Regions from separate parts of the Massilimicrobiota sp. SW1139 genome, predicted to be linked through region 2. Evidence: a T-box and tRNA genes for the amino acid it is inferred to sense, from the RefSeq annotation. Region 2 holds a T-box; the other holds one or more tRNA genes.

Region 1 (10,744 bases), on a different contig from region 2:
AAGGATAAAAAGATTGATATGTGTCAAGCTATCAGAGATTATGGAAAAGAAAATCTAAGAATAGGAAAAAAAGAAGGTATCATCCAAACTTTAATTAAACAACTGCAATCAAAATTAAGATTTCTTTCAAAAGATACCCTTGCAAAAATCGAATCATGCAATCAAGAACAACTTGATTTACTTACAATACATATTTTTGATATTCATAGTGAAAAAGATATTCTTCGTTATTTATCTTTTGATTAATGTATATTTGATAGATGGATTATTTAAAAAAGCTCATACTTTATATGTAAAAAGAACATTCTATTTTTGAATGTTCTTTTCATCGTATTTTTTATGATAAGCAGCTGTAATCAAACCTTGAAATAATGGTTCACTACGATTAGGACGTGATGAAAATTCTGGATGGAATTGACACGCTACAAAATAAGGATGATCTTTCAGTTCAATAATTTCCACAAGATTTCTTTCTGGATTCTTACCTGAAAAAATAAGTCCATGTTGTTCCAAGATATCTTTATATTTATTATTAAATTCATAACGATGTCTATGTCTTTGTTGAATCAAGTCTTTGCCATATAGTTCATGAACACGACTTCCTTTTAATAACTCACAATCATAATTTCCTAGTCTTTGTGTACCACCCATATCATCCAATGTCTGATCACTCATTAAATGAATTAATGGTGTTGCACACATCTCATCAAATTCAATAGAGTTGACATCTTGAAGTCCACAGACATGTCTTGCAAACTCAATAGAAGCCAATTGCATTCCTAAACAAATACCTAAAAATGGAATCTTTTCTTCTCTTGCAAAGCGAATAGCTTTAATCATTCCTTCAATACCACGTTGTCCAAATCCACCAGGAACCAAGATACCATCTGCTCCCTTTAACATGTCTCCTACATTTTCATCATTAATGTCTTCAGCATTAATCCAATCAATATGTACGGTACTATTTTCATAATAACCTGCATGGCGTAAAGCTTCATTAACTGATAAATAAGCATCTGGTAATTGCACATATTTTCCAACCATCTTGATTGTTAATTCTTTATTAAGACCTTTAACACGTTGAATAAGCTGTTGCCATTCTGTCATATCAGCTTTTGGAGCTTCTATTCTTAAATGATCCAATACCAAATCATCCATATGTTGATCCAATAACATCATTGGCAGTTCATATAAAACATCAACATCATAATTAGAAATTACAGCTTCTACTGGGACATTACAGAATAAAGAAATTTTTTCTTTTAATTCCTGATCAATATGTTTTTCACTACGACAAACAATAATATCTGGCTGAATACCATATCCTCTTAGTTCCTTAACACTATGTTGTGTTGGTTTGGTTTTGACCTCATGGCTTGCTCCAATATAAGGCAATAATGTTGTATGTATATAAAGAGTATTTTTATATCCAATATCTAAACGGACTTGTCTAATGGCTTCAATAAAAGGCAAACTTTCGATATCTCCAACAGTTCCACCTATTTCAGTAATCACAATATCTGCTTGACTGCTTTTAGCAGCTGCATAAATTTTTGCTTTGATTTCATTGGTAATATGAGGAACAACCTGAACTGTTGCCCCTAAATAATCTCCACGACGTTCTTTAGAAATGACATCACTATATATTCTTCCTGTTGTAATAGATGAGCTACGATTCAATTCTTCATCAATAAAACGTTCGTAGTGTCCTAAATCCAAATCAGTTTCCGCCCCATCAGCAGTGACAAACACTTCACCATGTTGAAAAGGTGACATTGTTCCTGGATCCACATTAATATAAGGATCAAGTTTTTGCATAAAGACTTTCAATCCTCTTTGTTTTAATAATCTTCCTAATGATGCAGCTGTCAATCCTTTTCCTAGTCCTGATACAACTCCACCAGTTACAAATATAAATTTAGCCATTTTATTCTCTCCTTTCACAAATAAAAATGCACCCTAGCGGAAAGCCAGAGTGCCCTTTCTTATTCTAGCAAAAAATATTTATCAAAGCAATTATTTTTTCTTATTATTCTGATAATTTTCTTAAAGATTCACCTGTTATACGATAAACAGTCCACTCATCCATGGCTTTTGCACCTAATGAAAGGTAAAAATCAATACTTGGCTGATTCCAATCCAAACACCACCATTCCAGCCTTCCACATCCACGTGTGACTGCAATTCTTGCAAGTTCTTTAATCATGGCTTTACCATAACCATGTCCACGATATTCTGGCATAATATATAAATCTTCTAAGTAGAGACCTGCACGTCCTAAAAATGTTGAAAAATTATGAAAAAATAAAGCAAAACCTATCTTTTTATGATCGACAACCGCAAAAATAACTTCTGCTTTTTCTTTATCAAATAACCATTCTTCAATTAATTCCTCTGTCGCTATGACTTCATTTTCTAATTTTTCATAACGTGCCAGATCTTTGATAAACTGTAGTATGATTGGCACATCTTTTCTACTCGCTTTTTCAAATATGATATTCATATGATAAACTCCCTTTTCTATTTTTATACATCATTATAACATATATTTTAGCTTATTATTTTATAAAAATGATTGTCGTTTTGATTATTTTCTATATAATAAGCATAGGAGGCGATCTATATGGAAAATCCACATATTCTTGTTGTTGATGATGAAAAAGAAATTACTGATTTAATTGAAATCTATTTAACCCAAGAAGGATATACTGTTGAAAAAAGATATAACGCATCTTCTCTTATAGATGATATTCCTCGATATCATATTGATCTTGTCATCTTGGATATCATGATGCCTGAAATAGATGGTATTCAAGCATTGAAAATGATTCGAGAAAAATACAACGTTCCTGTCATCATTGTTTCTGCAAAAACAGCTGATAATGATAAAATTGAAGGATTATTAACTGGTGCTGATGACTATGTGAGTAAACCATTTAATGCAATGGAACTTGTTGCCAGAGTCAAATCACAACTTAGACGTTATCATGTCTTGAATAAACCGATTCATCATTCTTCTTATATTATTGAAGCAACCGATTTAATGATTGATACACAAAAAAAGCTAGTGACATTAGATGGAAAGCCATTAGCTTTAACACGCATTGAGTATGAAATTCTCATCTTATTAGCAAGTCAACCTGGAACTGTCTTTTCTATTGAAGATATCTTTGAAAAGATATGGCATGTTAAATCACATAATTCTAATAATACAATTATGGTTCATATTAGAAAATTAAGAGAAAAAATAGAAAGGCAGCCAAGAAATCCTCGACACATTAAAACTGTCTGGGGTGTTGGTTATAAATTTGAATTATGATAAAGAAAATACAAAGATTATTGATCAGTAGTTTTCGATGGCGTTTATTTATTAATATCATTGTTGCTTATCTGATTGCATTTTTATGTGATGTTGCTTTAATGATCATTTTACAACATACCAATGTTTTTCATTTACCTTATGAGTGGTTATACCTCATTGCTTTTCTTATTTCTTTATTAATTTTTTTAGTTACTTTTTTTGATTTAATGAATATCACTTTAAAATATATTGATGTTTTAAGTGGAACTATTCAACGTGTCACTGCTGGTGATTATGAGGTCGAAGCCCCTATCAAATATGATGATGAACTGGGGTTATTAGCAGCCAATATTAATGCTCTTGCGAAAACATTAAGAGATAAGGAAAAAGAAAGTGAAATTCTTAAAGAAAATGAACGTATGGCCTATGATGCCGAAAGAAATGCTGAAAAACAAAAAAATGATTTAATTACAAATGTTGCTCATGATTTAAGAACACCTCTGACAACTATTGTGGGTTATTTAGAGTTAATTAAGAATAACCAGCAATTAACGAAAGAGGAAATACAAAAATATTCAAGTGTGGCTTATGAAAAATCAAAAAGGCTTCAAAGCATGATGGATGATTTATTTGAGTTTACAAGCTTAGATCAGGCCAATGTCAAGATTCATATGGCTACCATTAATATTACTGAGTTAATCTTACAGATTGTTGATGAGTTTTACCCAACATTTCAGGAACATCATATTACGCCTGAAGTGAAAATCAGTCAAAATAATTTATTTATTAATGGGGATGGACAATTAATCGCAAGAGTTTTCGATAATCTTTTATCTAATGCAGTAAAATATGGACAGGATGGAAAGAAAATTAAAATTGAAGTTATCAATGATGAAGAAACTGTTACTATCAAAATTATGAATTATGGAAATCCTATTGATAGTGCTGATTTACCATATATTTTTGATAAATTTTATCGCAGTGATGCATCTCGTTCTTCATCAACTGGTGGAACTGGTTTAGGCTTAGCGATTGCTAAAAATATTATTCAAATTCATAATGGAGAAATCTTAGCTACGGGTCACCAGGATAAAACAACATTTATTGTGATTTTACATAGATTACATACAAATGAATAAATATTTTTTCTTATCGAATAAAGATTGCAATTTATTGAATGAAAAGGTACAATGACTTCAAAGTGGGGGATTAAAAATGAAAGCATATCAAGATATGAATCAAGATGAATTAAAAACTTTACATCAACAATTAAGCAAACAATACCAAGACATGAAAGATTTACATTTACAGCTAAATATGGCTCGTGGTAAACCTGATTTTAGTCAAGTTCAACTCTCTATGCCTTTATTAGATGTTATTAATAGTCATTATGATTTTACACATAAAAAAGATTATTGTAATTATGGTATATTAGATGGAATTGATGAAGCCAAACAGTTATTTGCAGATATTTTAGAAACAACACCTGAACATATTATTGTTTATGGAAATTCAAGTTTAACAATCATGTTTGACCAGATCAGTCGTGGTTTTACACATGGATATTTAGGACATACACCTTGGTGTCGTTTAGATAAAGTCAAATTTTTATGTCCTGTGCCTGGATATGATCGTCATTTTGCTATTACAGAACGTTTTGGCATTGAAATGATATCTATTCCTATGGATGAAAATGGTCCTGATATGGATCTGGTAGAAAAATATGTGAATAATGATGAATCGGTAAAAGGTATATGGTGTGTGCCTCAATATTCTAATCCATCAGGAATAACATATTCTGATGAAGTTGTAGAAAGATTTGCACATCTCAAACCTGCTGCTCCAGATTTTAGAATTTTCTGGGATAATGCCTATATTATTCATCACCTTTATGATCATCATCAAGATCATGTCAAAAATATTCTTGAAGCTTGTCAAGAAGCAGGAAATCCTGATCTTGTGTTTGAATTCTGTTCAACATCAAAAGTTACTTTCCCAGGAGCTGGGGTAGCGGCTATGGCTACATCAATTAATAATAAAAAAGATATTTTAAAACATTTAACAGTTCAATCTATTGGTCATGATAAGTTAAATCAATTAAGACATGCTGAATATTTTAAAAGCATTGAAGATTTAAAAGATCATATGAGTCAACAGGCTGAATTATTAAGACCTAAATTTGAAATGGTATTAGATATTTTTGATAAAGAATTAAAACCACTTCATATTGGAACATGGTCTCATCCATTAGGTGGATATTTTATTACTTTTGAAGCTATGGACAATTGTGCTAAAAATATTGTTCAAAAATGTAAAGAAGCAGGTGTTATTTTAACTGATGCGGGTGCAACTTTCCCTTATGGTCATGATCCCCATGATTCCATTATCAGAATTGCTCCTTCATATCCACCTTTAGATGAATTAAAACAGGCAACAGAACTTTTTGTGTTATGTGTAAAGCTTGTTAGTGTAGAAAAATTATTAAAATTATAGATGAATCCATGGATTCATCTTTTTTTCAAGTTGAATTTGAAAAAAATTCAACTTTTCCACTAAAAAATATTGACTATATTCTAAAAAATTGTTATATTAAATAAGCACTGTTGGGATATAGCCAAGCGGTAAGGCAACAGACTTTGACTCTGTCATTGCGCTGGTTCGAATCCAGCTATCCCAGCCATGTTGGAGGTTTAGCTCAGTTGGGAGAGCATCTGCCTTACAAGCAGAGGGTCAGCGGTTCGAGCCCGTTAACCTCCACCATTTATTTGCCGGCTTAGCTCAATTGGTAGAGCAACTGACTTGTAATCAGTAGGTTGAGGGTTCAAGTCCTTTAGCCGGCACCATATACGGGGAGGTAGCGAAGTGGCTAAACGCGGCTGACTGTAACTCAGTTCCTTTCGGTTCGGTGGTTCGAATCCGCCCCTCCCCACCATCTTTTGACCCGCTAGCTCAGTAGGTAGAGCATCTGACTTTTAATCAGAGGGTCAGGCGTTCGAGTCGCCTGCGGGTCACCATTAAAAGCACATATGCCCAGGTGGCGAAATTGGTAGACGCACAGGACTTAAAATCCTGCGGACCTTAAAATCCGTGCCGGTTCGACTCCGGCCCTGGGCACCATTCTTTTGCGGGTGTAGTTCAATGGTAGAACTTCAGCCTTCCAAGCTGACTACGTGGGTTCGATTCCCATCACCCGCTCCATACGCTTGAATAGCTCAGTTGGTAGAGCAATCGGCTGTTAACCGATCGGTCGTAGGTTCGAGTCCTACTTCAAGCGCCATTTTTATGGCCTGTTGGAGAAACGGTTAACTCACATGCCTTTCACGCATGCATTCACGGGTTCGAATCCCGTACAGGTCACCATTTTTCAAGCAAACGATCTTATGATCGTTTTTTTATTTATATAAGCACATAATTTGTGATATGTCTGATACATGTTATAATATGAAACAGAAAAGGAGTAAGATATATGATACTTGATACACTTAAACAATTTAAACCCTATTCGATTTCACCAGGATATCATAGTGACATGATTCTATATGGGACTGAAAGCACAGATGAGCTCATCCCTCACACAACATATCCTTATCAACATGATACTGCTAAAGCTATACAAGGTATTGTTCATAGTCACTATCAACATGATTTTGTTTTTGTTTTTATCCATGAGCATTCTCTTTTATTTCAAATCACTCATCAAAATAAAATAGAAGCTTATTTAGAATATTCTTTTCATGAGCATCGTTTTATTATGGCAACTATCAATGAAGAAAGCGATAGTCTATATCGTTTACTTTTAACAGCTATTAATTACTTATATAATCAATATCAGATTGAAGAATTTGCTGATATTTATGAAAATTGGCGCCATATTGATATGTCACAACATGAGCATGGTCAACAATGGGATGCCAATGAATATAAATATGTTTTATATATAGCAAATAGACTCATTGAACTTGTAAAAGAAATGATGAATCAACCTGACTGTTTCTTATCTTTACATTATGATTCTGTTGAAGAATTTATGCAACATCAACATATTACATTTAATACACAATCATTATGTGAAACCTTTCTGTTTCAAAAAGATCCTCAAAATCTCTTACTTGATTTACAATCTCAAGAAAAAATTTATGAATCTTTATCCACAGCTTCTTATACTATTTTAGATATCAATCCTCTTTATAGTGATCAGGAAAAACAAAAGCTTCCATTATTTTTACAGGAATCTATTAAAGATAATGAACGTTTATATATGCAAAATCGTCATTTTTTAGATCAAAATGATTTTGATTTAATCAAATCGTTTCAAAGAGGAAAAACTTGGTCTTGTTTATACTATGGTCCTTCAGGAACTGGTAAAACAACAAAATTACTTTGTGTTGCTGGGGCATTAGGTTTACCATCACTGAAAATGGTTGGAAGTCGTTCTATTGATGAATCAACATTATTTGGAAAATATGTTTTAAGAAATGGTGAAACCATTTTTGAATATGGTCCTTTAAGTTTAATGATGAAATATGGTGGAATGTTTATTTTTGATGAAATTAATATGGTTGATAGTGATATTATTTCTTCATTAAATGATGTTCTCGATGGTACAAAGCAAAAAATACTAGATAATGGTGAAATTATTCATGCACATCCTTTGTTTAGATTTGCTGAAAGTATGAATATTGGTTATGCTGGAACGAATGAAATGAACCTTTCTCATAAATCACGTATTCAAAATAAAATAAAAATCAGTCAATTACCTATTGATAAAATGGCACAAATTATTGTCAAGGAAACAGATATCGACTTAAAAACAGCAACTCAAATGGCATCATTACTCGATGCTTTCAATAATGTTATTATAAACGAAGGAAATGAAACAACACAAAGAATTGACTTGAGAACCTTATTAAACTGGGCTAATAAAACAGTTGACTTAGATGGTGATGTATTACGTGCCAGTCTAGTCACTATTATTTCTGAATTAGCTGAGGAAGATGATGAAATTCTTAATCTGGAAGATGTTCGTCAAATTTTATCAACAAACGGTGCTGCTTCTTCAGTGATGTCATTAATCGTTCATGAATTTGTTGAACAGGAAGCATAAAGGTATAAAATATGTTATCTCAAGATGAAAAAAGAAAACTTAAAAAAAATGCTGCTCTCTATGCCAGAATGCCTGTTCAATTACAAATAGATACAAGCAATCAGCATTATTCACAAATCCAAAATCAAAAAGCACTCATTGTTTTAGGCGAACAAGCCCCTTATCGTTATCTTGCAAACTTTCATCCTCAAGGTTATGCCATGTTTATGGAAGGTCTGGAATTACACGAACTGGCTTCTTTGTTATATACTGATTTTCAAGTGCTATCCCATGTCTATCAAAAAGCCACTGAAGCTTTAAACATGGCCAATCAAAGTGCCAAAGCATATTTAAATAAAGAAATCAAGTATCGTGATTTGAAAGACATTCTTTTCCATTATGTCTATCAAACCAATCTTCCATTAGTCTTAAAAGCCATTGAAGAAGGTGCTGTTGAAAATGCTATGGGAATAGAATATCCTGAAACATGGAATGCTTTAATGTATGCCAGACAAGCCATCATACTGGCTTTTATGAAAGAAAACCATAATCATCATGATACCTCATTTCTTATGGATAAAATCATTAGAGAAATAATGGCTATCTGCACTTATGGTTATCGCTTTAAATTAAATGATAGCATCGTTTATCTGCCACACTATTTGCATCAGCATTTTACTGAAATAAGAAAGCTTGCTATTAAGGGACGTTTACAAACCCATAATACAACTGAACGTTTAGAAATAGCTCAAATGATTTTACAGCTCTGTTCACCTATTATGGAAGAAACTGTCAAAGAAATCATCGATACTATTCAAAACGGCTCTCAAATATCTGGCATCTCTAACAGTCTTTTTTCACAAATGTCCAGTGAAATTGCTGTTCAATTTCAAAAGAGTAATTCCAATGATACTCAGCCACAAGAAACACCAACAAAATACAAAATGAATCTTTCTGATGAAGAATTTCAACGTATTGAATCTCTAGAAAATGAAGCAGAAAAAACAAATAATCATCAAATTTTACAAGATATTCATAGACGTGAAGAAAAACAAAGAAAACAATCAGAAAAAAGGCTTCAAACCCAAACATATCAATCAACTATTGAACAATCTATTGTTTTATCTCCTTTAGAAAGAACAACACCAACTCAATATGGTATTATTGCTTTAAGAAGTCAACATGAAAGTATAGTCCGAAGTAATAAACTGGCAAGACTGTTTAAACGTGAAAGAATGTATGCTTCTAAAAGTCGTACAAAACATAGATTAGAATATGGTAGACATTTAGATCAGCAAAATCTTTACCGCGCCACTTTAGATGGTCGTGTTTTTAAGGAACATAAACAAGGTCAAAAGAAAGATTTATGCGTTTATATTCTTGTCGATACAAGTGAATCAATGAGCGGAGAAAAAATAATCAATACTATGAAAGGCTGTTTTGAACTGGCAAGAGTATTACAAACTTTAAAAATCCCCTTTTGCATCTCATCTCATAAAGCTTTAGGACAAACCAAAGTACAACTCACTGAAATTATATCTTTTCAAGACTGTCAAAAAAGATATATGTTAGATCGTATCTTTGCAATGCATACATCTGGTGGAACACATGAGGATATAGCTTTAGAATATGTATTAAAAAAACTAGCTGACTATAAAAGACAAAGAAAAGGTTTTGTTTTTGTATTATCTGATGGTGATACTCATGGTGTTGAACATATTCATGAATTAACACATCTTTATAAAAAAGATAAGAATATAGATGTCATTGGAATTGGTATTCAAACTGCCCCATTAATTACAAAAACATATCCTAACAGTTTATTTATAGAAGATATACAAACTTTACCCGATATGCTCATTAACAAATTAAAAGAAATTGCAATATAAAAACATCTCATTTGAGATGTTTTTATATTGTATATCCAATAACGAATAATGACATCATCACAACCAACAGCAATCTGATGGCTAACCAAATTGTTGGATAGCGACGAAACAAACGAAAATAAGTATATTCTATATTTGCAATACAACTTCCTCTTGCCCAAAAAGCATTGCATAATATGGAAAATATCCATATGATAATAACTAAATTCTGATGCGTTCCATGAAGCAATAAAAATATACCTGCTATCAAAATAATAAACCATTGTATCTTTATAAATAATTGATCTATTTTCCTATTCATTTTCCATAAACTCCTACATAAGAAATCTTTCCATTATTTTCCTGCATTCTTAAAATAACGTCTCCCTGTTTTTGGTTTTGATCTTTGAATTTAACTGTCAAAACTTGACTATCACCTTCTTCAATAGAAACAGATTGAATTGTGACAGGTAATGAATACGATGATAACTC
Region 2 (10,744 bases):
CAATATAACCATGTTGAATATGGGTTGCAACAATATCAGGTCTTTCACTATATCGCACTAAAGGAAAAGGGTTATATCCCTGATTCAATAAAACTTCTTCAATAGCACGATCAGTCATGATAAATTCTTGAGTTTGAACTTGAGAAATACGAGTTAAAAGTTGTTGTAAGACTTGTCGATCAACTTTATCTTCCAGATAAGCCACGGCAATATCAATGGGATTTTGCGTTCCCATTGTTGTTAAATGAAAACATAATTCAGGTGAACGAATACGACGACGAATCAACCCTGTATTATTTAAGATAGACTCATTAAAGCCATCCTTAGCTCCACGGACACTTTTTTCTGTTTCTGGTTCTTGAATAGCACGATTCGGAAAATTTTTGGTATCCATTAAATAGGTGATTTCACCATCAAATAAAGCACTATTACCACCAAGAACAGCTTTTTGAATTTTTTGAATCTGATTTGTAGAAACGATTTCAACATCTCCCATGTTGATACAGTTTTCTAAATCTTTTCCTTCTCTATTTTCAATACCTTCTACCAGTCGTGAAATCAAAACATCGTTAGATAAACTGGCTAAAAAATAAAGATGAACCAGTCTTCCTTTAAAATTTAAAATACGATGTTTCAAATCATAAGAATTATTCATGATTTCGGTTTAAAAAGAATAGCCACAAGGAATCCAAAGAGAATAGCTGCACTAATTCCAGCCGCTGTTAAATCAAACATTCCCATTGCAATACCAAAAACACCATACTCTTTGGTAGCTGCCATGGCTCCATGCATTAAAGAATGTCCAAAACTGGTAATAGGTATTAATGCTCCTGCATGAAAAATATCAACCAGACGATCATAAATATGGAAAAGATCTAAAAATGACCCTAAAACAACAAATAAACTGGTAATATGACCAGGTGTCAAACGACTATGATCATAAATAAGTTGAGCTATCAGACAAACAAAACCACTAAACAAAAAAGCCATGATATAATTCATTCTATCGCCTCCAAACTGATGGCATGAGCAATGCATGGAATACTTTCTTTTTGTGCACTCATCATTGGTGATAATAAGGCTCCTGTTGAAACAACTAGCACACGTTTTAATTTTTTGTCTTTAAGTTGTGGATATAATGAACCCATTGTCACCAAAGCACTACAGGCACAGCCACTGCCACCTTGAAAAACAGGCTGTGAAGATAAATCATATAACATGCATCCACAATCGTTATATCGCACAACATCCATTTTATGACGTTGCAGCATTTCTTTTAAAATCTGATGACCATACATAGATAAATCTCCTGTCACAACCAAATCATAATCATGAAAAGTGCGTTTTAAATCCTGAAAATGATTCATGAGAGTATCAAAGGCCGCTGGTGCCATGGCACGTCCCATATCATTAGCATCATTCTGCGAGTAATCTATGACACGTCCTAATGTGATAGCTTCAACTCTTACAGACTGTGGCTGATTGGTTAATAAAGTGGACACAGCTCCGGTCGCTGTAAAGGTTGTTGTGTCTTTTTTTTGGACACCATATTCAACAGGATAACGGTATTGTCTTTCAGCGGTTGCATTATGACTTGATACCATTGTCACAATTTTGTCTACATAGCCAGCATCTATCAACAAGCCAGCCATCGCCATGGACAAGGCAAAACCTGAACATGCGCCATATAATCCAACAAAGGGTTGAGGCAGTTCTCTTGCCAGATAGTTGACAGATGTAATCTGATTTAACAAATCACTTCCTAAATATAAATCAATATCTTTATATTTCAGTTTTTCTCTTTTCAAACAAATATCCAAGGCATCTCTTAACATTTTACGTTCGGCTTTTTCAAATGATTTTTCACCATAATGATAATCCTGTAAACTTTTATCAAAACAACTTCCTAATGGTCCTAAATATTCCAATGGTCCACAGACTGTTCCCGAAGAAGCAATATAGACATTTTCTAAAGTCACCGAATTACCCAAAAAGTGTAATGACATAACGAATCACTCCCAGCAGTGCTGAACTGACAATGCCATATGTAATGACAGTTCCTCCTAGCTTAAACATATTGCTGCCAATCCCCATAATCAATCCTTCACTTTGACTATCTAAAGCACATGATGTCATACTATTAGCAAAACCAGTAATGGGAATAAATGTCCCTGCTCCTGCTTTTTGAGCCAATTTATCATAAATACCTAATCCCGTTAACAAACAGCTTATAAAAACTAATGTAATAATCATCATAGGTGTTGCATCTTCTTGTTTAACATGATAAACATTCATAAAAAACTCTAAAACACCTTGTGCAATAGCACCAATGACACCTCCATACAAAAATGCATAAAACGCATTTTTCATCTTATGTCCAGTTGGTTTCAAAGATTCAGCCAACTGATCATATTCTTTACGATCCATTTTTCATCACCTCTTACATAGTGTTTACATTTTTTGACTTTTCAAACATGATTTTTTTTGTTGTACATATACTCTTCTTGAAAGGAAATGATGAATCATGAAAAAATTTTTAACGCGTATCTTTGAATACTTTTTTGAAGTGATTGAAGTTGATGAAGATGGACATGAAATCAAAAAACAACAAGAATCTTAATTCTTGTTGTCATTTTTCTAAACGTACCCATATTCTATTTAAAATAGGAATCAGAATATAACCGATAAAAATTTCAATTGGTAAAACTGCACATTCCTTAACAACTCTTATACATAGTGAGATTGTCCAAGGAATCTGATACATCATATCTAACCATAATGGTGTTAAACATAAAGTGGCAACCAATTCCGTAAGGACAACACATAAAACCCATGTTGAAAAGGTTTTGGCTTCCTGTGCATTAATTTTACGTTTTAAAAATGCAATCACTATCATAAATATCAATGATAACAACAGACAAATACTTATCAGTGTGATTTTATCTTGTGATTGAAGATGATACACTGTTTCAGAAATACTCACTGAATCAAGCTGTCCAATATAAATGGAAGCACCAATACCTAATACCAAAATCAGTCCAATCACAATGCGTAAAACATTTTGTGGGCTGATATTTTTTGAATGTTCATGAATCAATGACGGAATGACACTGACAAGAATTGTTCCTAAGGTAAATCCAAAGAATGGAAATCCTGTAGGCACTAAAATCAAACCAATCACATCGCTACACAAACCAACAATAAAGGCATAACTTGGTGATAAGAAATATCCCGCTAACATCAAGGGAATATATTCAAATCCAATTTTAAGACTTTCAGCTCCAAACAACGGAATCATAATAGCCAATCTTTTACAGATAGCTGTTAAGATAATAAAAATAGCTGCTATCACTAATTTCATGACATTTCCTTTTTCAAAAGGATAAAACTTAAATACATAAAAACCGAGTGCAATAATAATGATTGCAATAATAATTTGTTCCATAACATCATGCTACATATAACAAAATTTTCCTGCTTCATCCTCATTTCTAGTCCACAGGCGTTAATTCCGATCATAAGACCGTACATGCTTTGCTACTGACGTAGACTCCTCCTTCTTTTTTTATTTTTTTCTATCATACACGATTTATTCATTATTGACAATATTTCTTTCTTCTCCTTTTAAGAAGGCAAGTATATTTTCATAAACTTCATCTACGCATCTTTGTCTTGCTTCAATAGAACCCCAGGCAATATGTGGTGTGAAGATAACCTTATTCATATCTTGAATAGAATAAAGCACATCATCTTCTAATAATGGTTCATGTTCAAAGACATCTAAGCCAACTCCTGCTAAATGTCCTTCATTCAAGACTTTCACTAAAGCTTTTTCTTCTATAATACCACCACGTCCAACATTGATGAGATATGCCATTGGTTTCATTTTTCTTAAAGCTTCTTCATTAAATAAATAATGTGTCTTTTCATTTAATGGTGCATGAATACTAATAATATCTGATGTCTTTAACAAAGTATCAAAGTCAACCTGCTGATAATCGCTGGTTGCATTTTGACCACTTGTCGAATAATATTGAACTTTAGCACCCATAGCCTTTGCGATACCTGCGACTTGGCGACCTATATGACCTAATCCGACAATCCCCCAAGTCATAGAAGCAACATCATGGAAAACATCATCAAAATAACTAAAACACTGACTTTGACAATATGCTTTTGATTTAACAAAATGATCATATGTCACATTTTTCTCTACCAAATGCATCAATAAAGCTAACGTATGTTGAGCAACTGTCTTAGTCGAATAATCTTTTACATTAGCGACCTTAATGCCATGATCACGACAATATTCTAAATCAACATTATTCGTTCCTGTCGCAAATAAACAGATTAATTTCAAATGTTTTAAACCTTCCAGCACTTCCTTTGTCATTTCATTTTTATTTGTAATCACAATATCAGCACCTAAAATACGACCTTTAATTTCTGAAGGTTTTGTATCTTCATACATGGTCACTTGTCCTAAAGAAGCAATTTTTGACAAATCAACATCTTTTCCAACAGAAGCACTTTGTAAAACAACAATATGCGTATCTTCCTGTTTTAATAATGTCATAAAATCTTCTGGGGAAACATCCTGGAAAAGTTTTCCAAGCCAGATAGCTTCATTTAAATCTAAAATATCAGTTGGTAAAGCCACCCCACACATCACAGTATCTACAATTTCAAATTTTAAAATATGCTGAATCATTGCAACACCTAAAGCTTTAGATGTCATTGTTTTATCATCTTCAATTTTTTCTAAAAGATGTTGTTTAAAATGTTTTTCATTTTGTATACATTGATAGATACACTCCTGTAATGACGTATATGTTAAAACATGTTCTCTTATAAAATCATGATAAAGAAGTGGTAAAACAACATCATACAATTCTAATGGTACAGGTTTTCCAAACCCTTTTGTAAAATTATACAGTATAGCTGTTCCTAATTCTTCATCTTTCATGCGATCTACTAATTTCATGATTATTTCCTCCCTCAAATAAATAAACTTCTACTCTTTGTCTTTCAGCCTTAGCTTTATCATCATAAAAAATCATACAGATTTTCATTTTCTGTTCATGAATATTATATTTCATCACATTATAGGAAATATAACGGCTACGACTTTCTTTTAAGCCACCCGTAGCACTTCCTGCCCCAATATAATAACAATCATCTTCTTTTTTAAAAAAAGGTAAATGCTTATGGCCATGAAACACATAATGAATATGTCGTTTTTGTAGCCAATCAATTAATAATGGTGCATCAACCAGAACTTTTGAAGTTTCTATAATACGATTGATAAATGTTTTTTCATGCCATTTGGTTTTAATAAACTCTGCTTTATTAATGGGATAAACATGGTGATGCAACATCACTAATAATGTATATTCTTCTAAATGATCAATAGCTGACAATTCATCATCTATTTCATCAAGTTGTCTTTTTCCTACTTTTCCTCTCGCTAAGTTTCCTTCACTTGTTGTATCCATTTTAATAATAACGATTTTTTCCTGTTCTAAAACTTTGACATTTTCACCAAGCAGATAAGCAATCACTTTACTTTTTTGATTTCTAGCAAAATTAAAGCCATGAACAATCACATCATGATTTCCTAAAATAAAAGTCACATTCGCCTTATAACGCTTTTTAAGACTATTCATAAAATCATTGGCTAAATACATATTTTTACGATTAGGAGATTCCATCAAATCACCTGTTATCAAAATATTAACTGCCCATAAAGAAGGTAATCTTGGAATCAGTTCATCCAATGAAGCATAAAGACGCTCCAGTCCCTTTTGACGTTTATCTTTACCGAGATGCAAATCACTCAATTGAATGAAATAGGCATCATCCTGATACTGATTATAGACATCAAATAAGCAAATATGATTTTCAATATAGGATGTTAACTGCAAGAAATCTTTTTGATTATGTATCGGCGCAAATACCGCCTGTTGTCCTTTAAAAATTAAACATCCTGGCCACATATCAGCATGATTTAAAGCACAGAAAAAGGCTGGAAAAGGATCAAAGAAAGATAAATTATCACGTTGAAAATGTCCCGAAATCGTATAAAAATAAATATTTTCATACTCTGGAAAAGATGTCATTTGAAAAGAAGATTCATCAAATCCAGGCACATAAACAATGTGAATAGCATCCTGATATGTTTGAGCCATTGTTTCCATTTCACTAGAAAAAGGCTTATGCAAAATATGATCCACATCTTCAGCTTTCATAAAACGTGACAACAATGCATAATCATCCCTTGTGATAGAAGATAAAATATCACACGAAATATGGCGTTGGCAAAGCCATTGAACAAAACTTTGTATATAGTCATATGACATCAATAAATCACGCATATATGCTGATTCATTACGATAAACAATATTAAAAAAGGTATTGATAAAGAAGATTTCATTCACTGTCTTTTCACCTCATAATTTTATTATACTACAAATTGAAATAATTGAATATGAAAAAATATAACGGGAATCCCGTTATATTTTAGAATTTTAAGTTTCTTGGTGTTCTTGGGAATGGTTCAACATCTCTAATGTTTTGCATACCTGTCAAATACATTAAGAAACGGTCAAATCCTAGTCCAAATCCAGCATGTTTACATCCACCAAATCTTCTTAAATCCATATACCATTGAAGTCCTTCTTTAGACATTTGTTTTTCATCCATGATTTTTTCTAGAACTTCATATCTTTCTTCACGCTGACTTCCACCAACTAATTCCCCAATTCCTGGCACCAGCAAATCACATGCTGCAACAGTCTTGCCATCATCATTTAAACGCATATAGAAAGCTTTAATTTCTTTTGGGTAATCTGTTAAGAACACTGGTCCACCTACAATTTTTTCACAGATATAGCGTTCATGTTCACTATTGAGATCCATACCCCATTCAACTTTATTTTCAAACTTAACATCGGCCTGTTTTAAAATATCAATAGCTTCTGTATATGTCATACGTTTAAATTCACTATTTCTGACATGAGTAATTCTTTGAATACATTCTTTATCAATCATCTGTTCAAAGAACTTCATTTCTTCAGGTGCATTTTCTAAAACATAGTCAATACAGTATTTCACCATATCTTCAATTAAATCCATATCATCTTCTAGATCTGCAAAGGCAATTTCTGGTTCAATCATCCAGAATTCACTGGCATGACGTGATGTATTTGAATTTTCAGCTCTAAAAGCTGGTCCAAATGTATAAACATCTCTAAAAGCCATACAGAATGCTTCGACATGTAATTGTCCTGTTACAGTTAAAAATGCTTCTTTACCAAAGAAATCTTTATCAAATTCAGTATTATCAATAGTTGTTGCTCTAAACATTTCTCCAGCACCTTCACCATCATTACTTGTAATTATTGGTGTATGCACATAAACAAAACCTTGTGACTGGAAAAATTCATGAATAGCCATTGATAAAACACTTCTTAATCTAAAAATAGCGTAAAATGTATTGGCACGTGGACGAAGATGAGGAATTTCTCTCATATATTCAAAAGAATGTCTTTTCTTTTGAAGTGGAAAATCTTCATCACATGCACCTTCTACAACAACTTGTGTTGCTTCAATTTCAAAAGGCTGTTTAGCTTCAGGTGTGAGTTTTAATTTTCCTAAAACACGAATAGCACTTCCCGTACTGATATGTTTGATATCATCATAATTTGATAAAGTTTCCTGTAAATATACAATCTGGCAGTTTCTAAAATATGTTCCATCGTTTAAAGCAATAAAACCAACTTTTCCATTATCACGATTTGTACGTACCCATCCATCTAATTCAACATATTCTAAACCTTCAGTTTCAAAATCTTCCCCAGATAAAACCATTTCATACAATTCTCTGACTGTCATAAATTCAAACATGACTCTCTCTCCTCCTTTTTATAAAAAAAGCCGTTCCTAAAAGGAACGACTATAATATCGCGGTACCATCCTCATTCATATTCGTCATGAATATGCTCTCTTACCATAACGCTGTTTAGCGGGATAGTCTACTTACATTTCTCCTATCCGGTTCATTGAGTGTTCCATATTATAACAGTTTCTTTTGCTTACACCATCCAAAAGTCGCTATCAAACTTCACTATAATACGTTCTCAAATCATTACCTGTACATCTATTATTAACATCTTTCTCACAAAATTTCAATACTTTATTCATCATTGACATGCATTTTTAAAATCAATTCCTGAATAGCCACAACAACATCGACTGTCTGTACAACAACATCACTATGAACTGTAAAATGTGTATGCGTAAAATCTACAATTCCTTTAATGCCTAAATCCATTAAACGATCGACTGTTTCCTGAACATTTTCACTAATAGCCAATATCGCAATCTTGCAGCCTTGAGGAAATGTTTTTTCCAAATCATCAATATGATAAAGTTTAACCCCAAAGCGTTCTCCAACTTTATTTTGATCCAAATCATAACCACACACAATTTTTCCAACTGTATATTGCCAGCGATTATATTTTAAGATGGCACTTCCTAAGTTACCAACACCAATCAAAATAATAGATTCATCTAACCCTAAACCAAGAACATTATTAAGAATATTGATAATTTCCTTTGTATCATATCCGATACCACGTTTACCTAATGTTTCTTTGTGTGTCAAAAAACTAAAATCACGACGAATGGTTGTATCCAAGATTCCTGTTGCTTCAGATAATTCACTTGATAAAAAGTTGTTTTGCCCTTCATGTTGCATATTACGCAATGCCTTTAAATAAACGGGAAAACGTGACATTGTTGCTTTTGAAATTTTATGCTGTTTTTTTTCCATTAAGATTCACCAAGACTTTCCTCTTCTAAATCATATGACGGTTTGACCATTAAGTCAAGTGATGAAAATTTCTGATGTTCAAACATCACACGTGCTGCCGAAGCAATCATAGCTGCATTATCTGTGCAATAGCGCATTGGTGGAAATAAAACAGGTATCTCACTACGCTTTGTCAGTGCTTGTCTTAATCCCTGATTTGCACTGACTCCCCCAGCCACGATAATCTGTTTAACATGATAATCCTGAGCCGCTTTGATTGTTTTAGAAACCAGAACATCAACAGCAACTTCCTGAAAAGAACATGCTAAATCTTGAGGAATAATCTCTTCACCACGCTGTGATGCATTATGACAAAGATTAATCACTGCTGATTTTAAGCCACTAAAAGAAAAATTATAGCTTTCATCATTCATGGGTAATGGCAAAGCATAAGTATGTTTTCCTTCTTTGGCCATACGATCAATAACTGGTCCTCCTGGATAAGGTAAATGTAATACACGTCCAACCTTATCGTAAGCTTCTCCAATCGCATCATCTAAAGTCTGACCAATGACTTCAAATGAAAATTCATGTTTCATATAAACAAGTTCACTATGTCCACCACTGACAACTAGACACAAACATGGATATTGAATGTCTTCGACAAGTTCATTAGCATAAATATGTCCAGCAATATGATGTACACCAATCAATGGTTTATGATAAGCTAATGCCAATGTTTTGGCAGCCTGCATCCCAACATGTAAAGATCCTACCAGTCCAGGCCCTTTGGTAACGGCAATGGCATCTATATCCTGCATATTGATTTGGGCTTCATTTAAGGCTGTCTTTAAGACAGTCGATACACATTCAACGTGCATACGACTGGCAATTTCTGGAACAACTCCACCAAACATACGATGTGTATCAATTTGTGATGCGACAACATTGCATAAAAGTTCACGTTTATCCTTTAAAATTGCCACTGCCATTTCATCGCAACTCGATTCAATTGCTAAAATAAGACTCATGCTTTTCCCTCCATTTCTTTTGTCATTAAATAAGCATCTTCATGATTATCCTGATAATAATCTCGACGTATGGATTGAATATCAAATCCATTTTTTTGATAAAGCCTAGTCGCTTTTTGATTAGATTTTCGTACTTCTAAACTTATCGTGTTTACACCTGCATCCCTGGCATAAGATAAAGCAAATTCTAAAAGCTTTTGTCCATAACCTTGAGATTGTTCTTCTTTTTTTATCCCAATAGATGCAATTTGTGCCTGTTCATACATCACCCAAAGATCAACATATCCAATGATTTCCATTTCCTTTTTTAAAACAAAAATATGTGCAAATGGATTTTCTAACAATTCGTATTCAAAATCTTCTTTTGACCAAGGTGATGTCATTAAAGTGTGTTCTAACTGCATGAGCGTCTCAATTTCTTCTGACTGTAAAGCTTCTATAAGCATATTTTTTTAGCCTCAACATCTTTAAGATAACGTGGTACTAAAGCATCAACATTTTGCACTATTGATGTCTGCTTGGCTAATTCATGTAAATTTTTAGCCAAATCAACCGTATTAGGTTCATACCCCACAACTTCATTTTGTCCAACAACTTGAAAATCACTATAATCTTGCATAAATTGTGGAAACTGTTGAATATCTATCATTTGTTCTGGAATAACTGCCTGTCCATTTTCATAAGCACAGACAAAAACTTTTTGACTACGTGCATCAATCACAGATACACATTTTTGTAAACCTGCATAAGCTGCTAAAGAAGAAATAGCTTTGATATGTACTGAAGAAATAACACTTAATGTTTTCGCTATTGTTAAAGCAACTCTTTCTCCTGTATAAGAACCAGGTCCTAATGTAATGACCATTTCATCAATATCCAATAATTCCTTTTGATGTTTTTC

Evidence for each region. The T-box of region 2 lies ahead of asnS (asparagine--tRNA ligase). A T-box ahead of a tRNA ligase gene usually reads a tRNA of that ligase, here a tRNA-Asn.
Region 1: it encodes a tRNA-Asn, which carries the amino acid that the T-box ahead of asnS (asparagine--tRNA ligase) is inferred to sense. The anticodon was not compared.

Annotation. Positions count from the first base shown of each region.
Region 1 is NZ_SJOR01000003.1:101,991-112,734, forward strand. Features, by position in the region: gene E0K96_RS02865 (hypothetical protein) at 1-246, shown strand, start outside; gene E0K96_RS02870 (CTP synthase) at 307-1,926, opposite strand; gene E0K96_RS02875 (GNAT family N-acetyltransferase) at 2,030-2,503, opposite strand; gene E0K96_RS02880 (response regulator transcription factor) at 2,624-3,319, shown strand; gene E0K96_RS02885 (sensor histidine kinase) at 3,316-4,440, shown strand; gene E0K96_RS02890 (aspartate aminotransferase type Ic) at 4,517-5,794, shown strand; tRNA gene E0K96_RS02895 (tRNA-Gln) at 5,906-5,981, shown strand; tRNA gene E0K96_RS02900 (tRNA-Val) at 5,986-6,061, shown strand; tRNA gene E0K96_RS02905 (tRNA-Thr) at 6,069-6,144, shown strand; tRNA gene E0K96_RS02910 (tRNA-Tyr) at 6,150-6,233, shown strand; tRNA gene E0K96_RS02915 (tRNA-Lys) at 6,240-6,315, shown strand; tRNA gene E0K96_RS02920 (tRNA-Leu) at 6,330-6,418, shown strand; tRNA gene E0K96_RS02925 (tRNA-Gly) at 6,426-6,499, shown strand; tRNA gene E0K96_RS02930 (tRNA-Asn) at 6,503-6,578, shown strand; tRNA gene E0K96_RS02935 (tRNA-Glu) at 6,586-6,661, shown strand; gene E0K96_RS02940 (AAA family ATPase) at 6,768-8,405, shown strand; gene E0K96_RS02945 (VWA domain-containing protein) at 8,417-10,273, shown strand; gene E0K96_RS02950 (hypothetical protein) at 10,296-10,574, opposite strand; gene E0K96_RS02955 (hypothetical protein) at 10,571-10,744, opposite strand, start outside.
Region 2 is NZ_SJOR01000014.1:25,071-35,814, reverse strand. Features, by position in the region: gene E0K96_RS08485 (spore germination protein) at 1-655, opposite strand, end outside; gene spoVAE (stage V sporulation protein AE) at 652-1,002, opposite strand; gene spoVAD (stage V sporulation protein AD) at 999-2,006, opposite strand; gene spoVAC (stage V sporulation protein AC) at 1,984-2,427, opposite strand; gene E0K96_RS08465 (folate family ECF transporter S component) at 2,630-3,445, opposite strand; gene E0K96_RS08460 (D-2-hydroxyacid dehydrogenase) at 3,590-4,984, opposite strand; gene E0K96_RS08455 (metallophosphoesterase family protein) at 4,956-6,437, opposite strand; gene asnS (asparagine--tRNA ligase) at 6,520-7,905, opposite strand; T-box leader at 7,944-8,156, opposite strand; gene E0K96_RS08445 (redox-sensing transcriptional repressor Rex) at 8,195-8,833, opposite strand; gene tsaD (tRNA (adenosine(37)-N6)-threonylcarbamoyltransferase complex transferase subunit TsaD) at 8,833-9,843, opposite strand; gene rimI (ribosomal protein S18-alanine N-acetyltransferase) at 9,840-10,289, opposite strand; gene tsaB (tRNA (adenosine(37)-N6)-threonylcarbamoyltransferase complex dimerization subunit type 1 TsaB) at 10,280-10,744, opposite strand, start outside.